Regions from separate parts of the Mesobacillus boroniphilus genome, predicted to be linked through region 2. Evidence: riboswitches for the same ligand, from Rfam matches in the RefSeq annotation. Region 2 holds a riboswitch; the other holds the start of a gene.
The links. A riboswitch is a leader RNA that binds a small molecule or an ion and turns the genes downstream of it on or off. The one in region 2 is predicted to bind lysine.
Positions count from the first base shown of each region.

Region 1: another riboswitch for lysine. It lies ahead of DYI25_RS11875 (aspartate kinase); the one in region 2 lies ahead of DYI25_RS18870 (amidohydrolase).

Region 1 is NZ_QTKX01000001.1:2,317,630-2,321,844, forward strand. Features, by position in the region: gene DYI25_RS11870 (YslB family protein) at 1-45, shown strand, start outside; gene DYI25_RS11875 (aspartate kinase) at 375-1,607, opposite strand; lysine riboswitch at 1,782-1,959, opposite strand; gene uvrC (excinuclease ABC subunit UvrC) at 2,031-3,803, opposite strand; gene DYI25_RS11885 (hypothetical protein) at 3,819-4,215, opposite strand, start outside.
Region 2 is NZ_QTKX01000003.1:309,877-314,091, forward strand. Features, by position in the region: gene DYI25_RS18860 (GntR family transcriptional regulator) at 1-151, opposite strand, end outside; gene DYI25_RS18865 (nuclease-related domain-containing protein) at 696-1,601, opposite strand; lysine riboswitch at 1,718-1,895, shown strand; gene DYI25_RS18870 (amidohydrolase) at 2,052-3,650, shown strand; gene DYI25_RS18875 (methyl-accepting chemotaxis protein) at 3,799-4,215, shown strand, end outside.

The sequences.
Region 1 (4,215 bases), on a different contig from region 2:
ATTTTGTTCACGATCAAATGGGATAAGAATGATTCGATTGAGTAGTAGTGTATAATGACAGGGGGGCACAGCGAAACCCTTGCTGTGCCCTTAAAAATTCTAGTTACTTTCCCTGTTTTTCTTATTTCCATTCCACAGTTGTCTCGTTTTCTCCCACATAATCCTATTGAATGTGACGATAATTTTTTGCTTTTCCTTTTTATCTGCAAATTATTCGCTTTATTGTGACGATAATTCTTCGTTTCTCCTTTTATCCGTCATCATCATCACTAATGCGAGTATAAATCTCTAAGGATCTCATTTACGTTTACATATAAGTAATCATAAAAGCTTTCCCGATAGCTCACACCAGGAAAGCTTCTTCAGCGACTCTCTTAATTCGTCTTAACAGCTTCGGAGTAAAGCTCAAATGCTTCGTGGAGTGATTCTACTGCGTTTACCATTTGTTTTTCCTCAACAACGGTTGAAACCTTAATTTCAGATGTGCTTACCATCTTCACCTGGACTCCGTTTCCTTCAAGTACTTCAAACATCTTGGCAGCAACACCTGGATTTGAAACCATGCCTGAACCCACAATTGATACCTTTGCCAGGCCGGTTTCGGATTCGACCGCTTGATAGTTTAATGATTCTTTATTTCGTTCTAATACATCCAGTGTCTCTGGCAGATCGTTGCTCTTGATTGAGAAGGATATATTGGCAGTACCTGCCTCTGTTCTGCTCTGGACGATGATATCAACATTGATGTGGTTCTGGGCAAGTGTTGTGAATATAGTTGAAAGTCCTTTTAATGAAGTGCTTACTCCAAGGACTGATACTCTCGTGATTTGGTCTTCAAACGCAACTCCGCGTACGATTAGATTCTGTTCCATTTCATTCTCCTCCTCGATGGTCGTGCCTCTTTCTTTTTCCATGCTGGATCTTACTTCAAGTGGCAATCCATAGTTCTTTGCGAATTCCACCGCACGCGGGTGGAGCACACCTGCCCCCAGGTTTGCCAGCTCAAGCATTTCATCATAGGAAACACTCAGCAATTTCCTCGCGCTTTTCACATATCTTGGATCGGTCGTGAATACGCCCGTCACATCGGTATAGATATCGCATTTATCAGCCTTCAAAGCCGCTGCAAGTGCTACTGCCGTTGTATCTGACCCGCCGCGTCCAAGTGTGGTGATTTCTCCATCATCAGTAACTCCCTGGAATCCCGCGACAATGACCACTTTTCCACTCTCTAAATCGTTGGCAATCCTGTCCGTCTCTATATCGACAATCCGGGCATTCCCGTGGACAGCTTCCGTTTTGATTCCAGCCTGCCAGCCTGTGTAGGAAACAGCCTCAATCCCATTTTGCGCCAATGCCATGGAGAAAAGAGCAATTGTAATTTGCTCTCCCGTTGTCAAAAGCATATCCATCTCTCTCTTTGATGGCGCGCTCGAAATATCATTCGCCATGTCGACAAGATGGTCCGTCGTTTTGCCCATTGCTGATACGACAACCACGACATTGTTGCCGTTCTGCAGTTCTTCCGCTGTCCTGCTGGCAGCATTCCTGATCCTTTCAACGTTGCCAACTGATGTTCCACCAAATTTCTGTACAATCAATCCCATACGTTTCCCCTGCCTCTTCATTCTGTATTTTGCCTCTATTTGAGTTTCATTGCTACTACGCATATGTATCTTTCCCTAGAGCCTTCAAAGATTTACATGTATAAAAAAGCCCTAAAAACAGAAAAAGCAATGAGAGTGTCTCCCATTGCTTGATAAACGTGTATAAACGCTGCAACATGAGATAGCACTCCAAGATGGCAATCTTGACAATCCAGCGTTTATTCAACGAAGGACCAGCGAGAAAATGGATAGGCATTTCCCCACTTCGGCAAACATCCCCTTTCAAAGCCCTTCGCTGAATCCTACAATTCTCCAGGCCTTTACTCTTGAAGTTCGCACCTCTATCTTCACTTTAATGCTCTAAAGTGATAGCTATATGAAATTTTTTTATCATTATAGCACACAAAAAAATAGAATGCTACATTAATTCTGTAATTTCTGATATAGTTCCTCCGCAACATTGGCTGGAAGGCCGGCAGCGGTCAACTCTTCCACTGAGGCTTCCCGCATTTTTTTCACCGATCCAAAATGCTTCAGCAAAACTTTCTTGCGCTTTTCGCCAATGCCAGGAATATCATCGAGCAGTGACTGAAAGGCACTTTTGCCCCTTAACTGGCGATGGAAGGTAATCGCGAACCGATGCACTTCATCCTGGATTCTTTGCAATAGGTAAAACTCCTGGCTGTTCCGCGGCAGTTCGATCACCTGCAAAGGATTACCATATAATAGCTGGGATGTCCTGTGTTTATCATCCTTAGCCAGGCCGGCAATCGGAATATCCAGTCCAAGTTCATTCTCCAGGACATCACGCGCGGACTCGATATGTCCTTTTCCGCCATCAATGATAATCAAGTCTGGCAGTGGCAAGCCTTCTTTCAAGACACGTGAATACCTGCGCCTTACGACTTCTCTCATTGATTCATAATCATCCGGGCCTTTGACCGATTTGATCTTGTATTTGCGGTATTCCCTTTTTTCAGGCTTGCCGTCGATAAAAACAATCATTGCCGAAACCGGGTCTGTCCCCTGGATATTGGAGTTATCGAAAGATTCAATCCGATGAGGTGTGTAAATGCCCATCTGCTCGCCAAGGTTTTCAACAGCTTTAATCGTCCGTTCCTCATCGCGCTCAATTAACGAAAACTTTTCTTTTAGAGCGATACCGGCATTCTTGGACGCCAAATGGACAAGTTCTTTTTTCTTGCCGCGCTGTGGCTTTAGGACTTTCACGCCAAGCAGTCCTTCAGCCATTTCGAGGTCCACGCCTTCTGGCACCAATACTTCCCTTGGCTTAAAATGCTCATTTTTCGAGTAAAATTGCCCCAGGTATGTCAGGATATCTTCTTCCGGTTCATTGTGAATCGGGAACATCGAAACCTCGCGCTCAATCAGTTTGCCCTGGCGGATGAAGAATACCTGCACGCACATCCATCCCTTATCGACAGCATAGCCAAACACATCCCGGTCGGTAAAATCCGTCGTTGTCATCTTCTGCTTTTCCATTGTTGCCTCGATATGGGCAATCTTATCGCGAAATTCCTTTGCCCGTTCAAAATCCAATTCCTCGGCAGCCCCAGCCATTTTCTCCGTTAAATCTTCCTTTATGTCCTTATAGCCTCCATTCAGGAAGCGCGAGATTTCATCCGTAATCTGTTTATACTCTTCCTTGCTGACATCCTTGACACAAGGAGCAAGGCACTGTCCCAGATGATAATAAAGGCAAACACGGTCAGGTAGCGTCGAGCATTTCCGGAGCGGATAGATCCTGTCCAGCAGTTTCTTCGTTTCATTCGCCGCTTGGACATTCGGGTACGGCCCAAAATATTTGCCGCTATCCTTCTTTACCTTTCTCGTAATGATCAGCTTTGGATGCCGTTCTGCAGTCAGCTTGATGAACGGATACGATTTATCATCCTTGAGCATGATATTATATTTTGGGTCATATTTCTTGATCAGGTTGATTTCAAGAAGCAGTGCTTCCATATCGGAGGAGGTGACGATATACTCAAAATCCTCAATTTCATTTACAAGACGCAGCGTTTTTCCGTCATGCGATCCTGTAAAATAAGAGCGCACCCTGTTCTTCAATACCTTGGCTTTCCCTACGTAAATGATGGTCCCCTGTCTGTCCTTCATTAAATAACATCCTGGCTGCGCAGGAAGAATAGCAAGCTTATTCTTGATCTGCTCGTTCATGCCATTCACCTCCTGTTACGGTGTCCATTTATATAAAATAATCTCGTGATAGACTGGATCAAAAATTTTATCTGATGCAAAAGTATTTACTTTCTCAAGCTTCCCGTCAAGATTAATCCCCTGAGAGCGGAAGCCTTCAACAACACTGTCTGTTAAATAAACTGTCTTACCTTTATATAACCCCTGATCGTGCAGGAAAATCCTATAGGTATAGATTCGTTTATGTGGGTAAGGCATCTTCAGATACTGAAGCACTCTGGTTTCTTCCCATGTATACAAAACGAAGTCCTCTGGCTGCTCCTCAAGATAGTGTGCAAGCTGGTAAACGGCCGGCTCGATTACAGCCTGTTTTTGTATATAAATTGAAGAAATAATTGCCTGGGCGATGATAACCCCTATTACCAAAAAGCTC
Region 2 (4,215 bases):
AGTCGGCAGCCAGTTTATTTTCCGAAAGGATGGCACCGCTTTCAATCAATCCCGAGATTATTTGCATCCGTAGCTCACTTGCGACACGGTCACCAGTCGATGCTTTTGAAAGCCATTTCTGGGGATAAAGAAATTCCTGCTTTTCCGTCATTACATCACCTTCCTGGTTAATCAAGTATACTTGTATACAAGTATTATAAAACGGATTTGAAAAATTGCAAGCGTTTTCTGTTTTGTTTATTTTGCCAAATTATTTTGTGGTCATTCCAGGATGGGGGGATTTGTGATGTGATTTTGTCCAGAGGTGTATGGGAGTTAACAGAGTTAGAAATATGTGACCGAAAAGAGAAGGAGCCGAAAATTTCGGTAACAAGTTGGAGGAACATGTGCCCGAAAAGAGGAGGAGCCGAAGATTTCGGTAACAAGTTGGAGGAACATGTGCCCGAACAGAGGAGGAGCCGAAAATTTCGGTAACAAGTTAGAGGAACATCTGCCCGAAAAGAGAAGGAGCCGAAGATTTCGGTAACAAGTTAGAGGAACATGTGCCCGAAAAGAGGAGGAGCCGAAGATTTCGGTAACAAGTTGGAGGAACATGTGCCCGAAAAGAGGAGGAGCCGAAGATTTCGGTAATATAAAAAATAAAAAAATTACCATAAAGGTGATAGACACTTCATGGCAATTCTTATAGTACTCCATTACTCGTAATAGGTGGAACTACACTCTCCCTTGGCTGAGAAATTGCTCTTTAATACTCTCCTAATGGTTTTCGGGGGGATACGAGCATCGATCCACTCATAGAGAGTCGCTGTGGTCACTTTGCGCTCTGGAAAAAGCAACTGAAAACTTTTGGCGGCACGAATCACCACCGATTCAATATGCTCTTGAGATTCACATTGCCTGCAAATGAATTTATTCCTGCTATAACTCTCCAAAAACTCCCCGCAAGCCTCACAAATAACCCCTTTCCTCAACCGATCAAAATCGTATCCCGGCACTCTGGAAAATGGTGATTTCTTAATATGCAAAGACAATAGTGCCTCCGCCAGTTTGGTATGTTTGTTTGTTAATTTTGAAGTGGTACGGTTCATCTTATCCATAAAGCGGTTCAGTTGGTTTGGTAAAATAATGGGTGATTTTAGTGGTGTTTGCAGAAGGGCGAATTCAGGGTTGATGAACACGAGGTGAGGTTCGAGAGGGATGTAAAAGCCCAGATTTTTTAGTAGTTGCTTTAGTAGAGATTCTGCGCGGCTTAGTTGATGGAGGGGATTTTTGATTTCGGTGCCGGCGACTGTCTTAAATTTGTCTCCATCCAGATAATAGTCTCCTTCAAGATTTTTCACTTCGAAAAGATGCAGCCGGTCCTGCGTGATCACGAGGGAGTCGATTTGAAAATGAGTGCCATTTACTTCGAGGAGCAGGTCGTTGATAATGAGGCTTTCGACTATATGGTTCGTGAACCAATGATCGAAGTGTACTTCTCCTTCATAGCCTTTCTCCAGCGTTCGCAGGTTTTGAGCATCTTTCTCTTCCAATTCCATCCGGGCCTTAAGGGTTTGTAGGATTACTAATTCTTCTGGTTTGGTTCTTTCTTTTACTATCATATTCCACTTCCTTTCTTCTTTCATTGTAAAAAAGTGCCCGCGAAAAATCAGTGAACATTTTACGAATTATGATAAATCTGTTACTATTAACCTAATTTCATATGATCTTATCAGATCGGTGAGGTAGAGGAGCGAATAACAAGATTAGTCCATCGGAGTATGACATCGTTGATGGTGGATGAAAGGGTTGTTTGCCGAAGCGTAATTAGGGTCAAACTGGTTACTGCTGGGATGCTTTCTGAACAAGGAGCAGACTGTCATGCTTGGTTTTGTGCATGGAGAACTACTGATCGAAATGGAGGATAACGTATATTGTAAAAAGCAATGATAGGTTATTTTCTGTCATTGCTTTTTGCATGCCAGAGCTTTCCAAGTATCCCCCTTCTATCAAACTCCTAACGCACTCCCCAGGCATTCACCATTTTTATCTATCCAAAGGGGAGATTCTTCTTGAGAACCATATACAAAAATGGAACCATCTATACATTCAACACGCGCAATCCAATTGTACAAGCAGTGGTCATCGAAAATGGCCGTTTTATTGATATGGGATCATCCGCAGATATGGTGCTGCAATGGGGCAGCCAGGCACAGGTGATCGATTTGGAAGGAAAAACAGCTACTCCTGGCCTGATTGACAGCCATCTTCACCTGTCGATTATGGCGGATAGTTTTATCAATCTCGATTTTGTCGGAATCACGTCCAAGCATGAGATGCTGGCAAAAATTCAGGCAAAAGCCAGTCAGCTTGCGCCGGGGGAATGGATTGTCGGCAGCAGCTGGGATGAGAATCTTTTTACGGACGGAGGAATCCCGACGATTTCGGAGCTGGATTATGTGGCGCCTGTCAATCCGTTATTTTTAACAAGAACATGCTTGCACGCGACTCTAGTCAACAGCAAGGCGTTGGAAGTGAGCGGCTATCACCCGGCAATTACAGTGCCAGAAGGCGGCACCATCGTACTGGATGATATTACGAAACAGCCGACGGGATTATTCCTGGAGTCAGCGGCGAATCTGATCAGGCAGTACATCCCTGAGCGCTCATACGACGACTGGAAAAAAGCGATGCGCCAGACGATGCATTTTGCGATGAGCAAGGGGCTGACTAGCGTACATACGAATGATCCGCTTTATCTCGGCGGGCTTGAAAAAACGTGGAATCTATTCAATGAGCTTTTAAATGGAGAGCAGCTCGGCTTACGCAGCAATCTCTTGATCAACCATGAATTTTTACCAAACCTGAAAGAAGCTGGAATGTACACTGGTTATGGCAATGATACGCTGCAAATCGGCTCGGTGAAGATTTTTGCCGACGGGGCGTTTGGCCGGAGAACCGCACTGTTATCGGAACCATATAGTGATGCGCCAGGCCATTACGGCGATGCGATGTATGATCAGGAGCATTTATACGAACTCGTGAAAGGTGCACGGGAGCTGGATATGCCGATTGCAGTCCATACGATTGGCGATCAGGCACTGGAAAATGTTCTCGATGTGCTGGATCAGTTCCCAACTGTAGCATATCGCGACCGGCTGATTCATGCCCAGGTTTTAAGAGAAGAATTGATTCCTCGACTGAAAGCACCTAGCAGGATTGCGGATATCCAGCCGCGGTTTATTGCGAGTGATTTCCCATGGGTCCAGGAGCGTCTAGGTGAAGAGAGAATCAAGCTTTCCTACGCATGGAAAACATTAATGGAAGCAGGTGTTATTTGTGCAGGAGGCTCTGATTCTCCGGTTGAGCCAGTCGATCCAATTCTCGGAATCCATGCCGCAGTCACTCGGAAAAAACCAGGTGAAACCCATGACGGTTATGTGCCAGAGCAGAAGTTGTCGATGGTCGATGCGTTCCGCTTGTTCACAGAGCTCGGTGCTTATCCAACGAACGAAGAGACGCTTAAAGGAACGATCTCCCGCGGAAAATTAGCGGATATTACCGTTTACTCAGCCAATCCATTCGAAATGGAAGAACCGGATGAACTTTTAACGATGAAAGTTGAAATGACCATCATAGGCGGAGAAGTCAAATATCGCAGGCATTCTTAGCAGTATGGGGACGGTTTTTTACTTCTAAATTGGAAGAAAACCGTCCTTTTTTCGTTTTTATGGCTAAAGTCCTAAAATTTTCAAAAATTAAACCGAAATAGAAAGTAAGAATAGTAATTTACTATATTGCTGGACAGGAGAGCGGAAAATGAAATTCAAGAAGAGATTCGCAAGAAAATCACAGATGAAGTTCAATGTTCGCGCCAAACTATTGGCGGGCTTTTTCTCGGTTTTGACTTTGCTGGCAGTTGTGGCAATCATAACGAATTTTCAGTTTAACAAGATGAACAACCAGTATTCTTCATCCATTGATGAACGGATGGATAAGGTGAATCTGATTGTCGAGATGAAGGATGCAATCATGAGGGAGCAACTGGCACTCCAAAAGTATATGGCAAATGGTGATGGTGAAAGCCTGATTGAATTTGAGGGTGCGGTAGAAGATTTTGAAAAAAGCTCTAAAAAATATTTAAGCTCGACAGAATCAGCTGAGGAGAAGAAGGTAGGAGATAACCTTGTTGCAGCTGAGGCACAATATTATGAGATGGCATCAGAGGCTTTTATT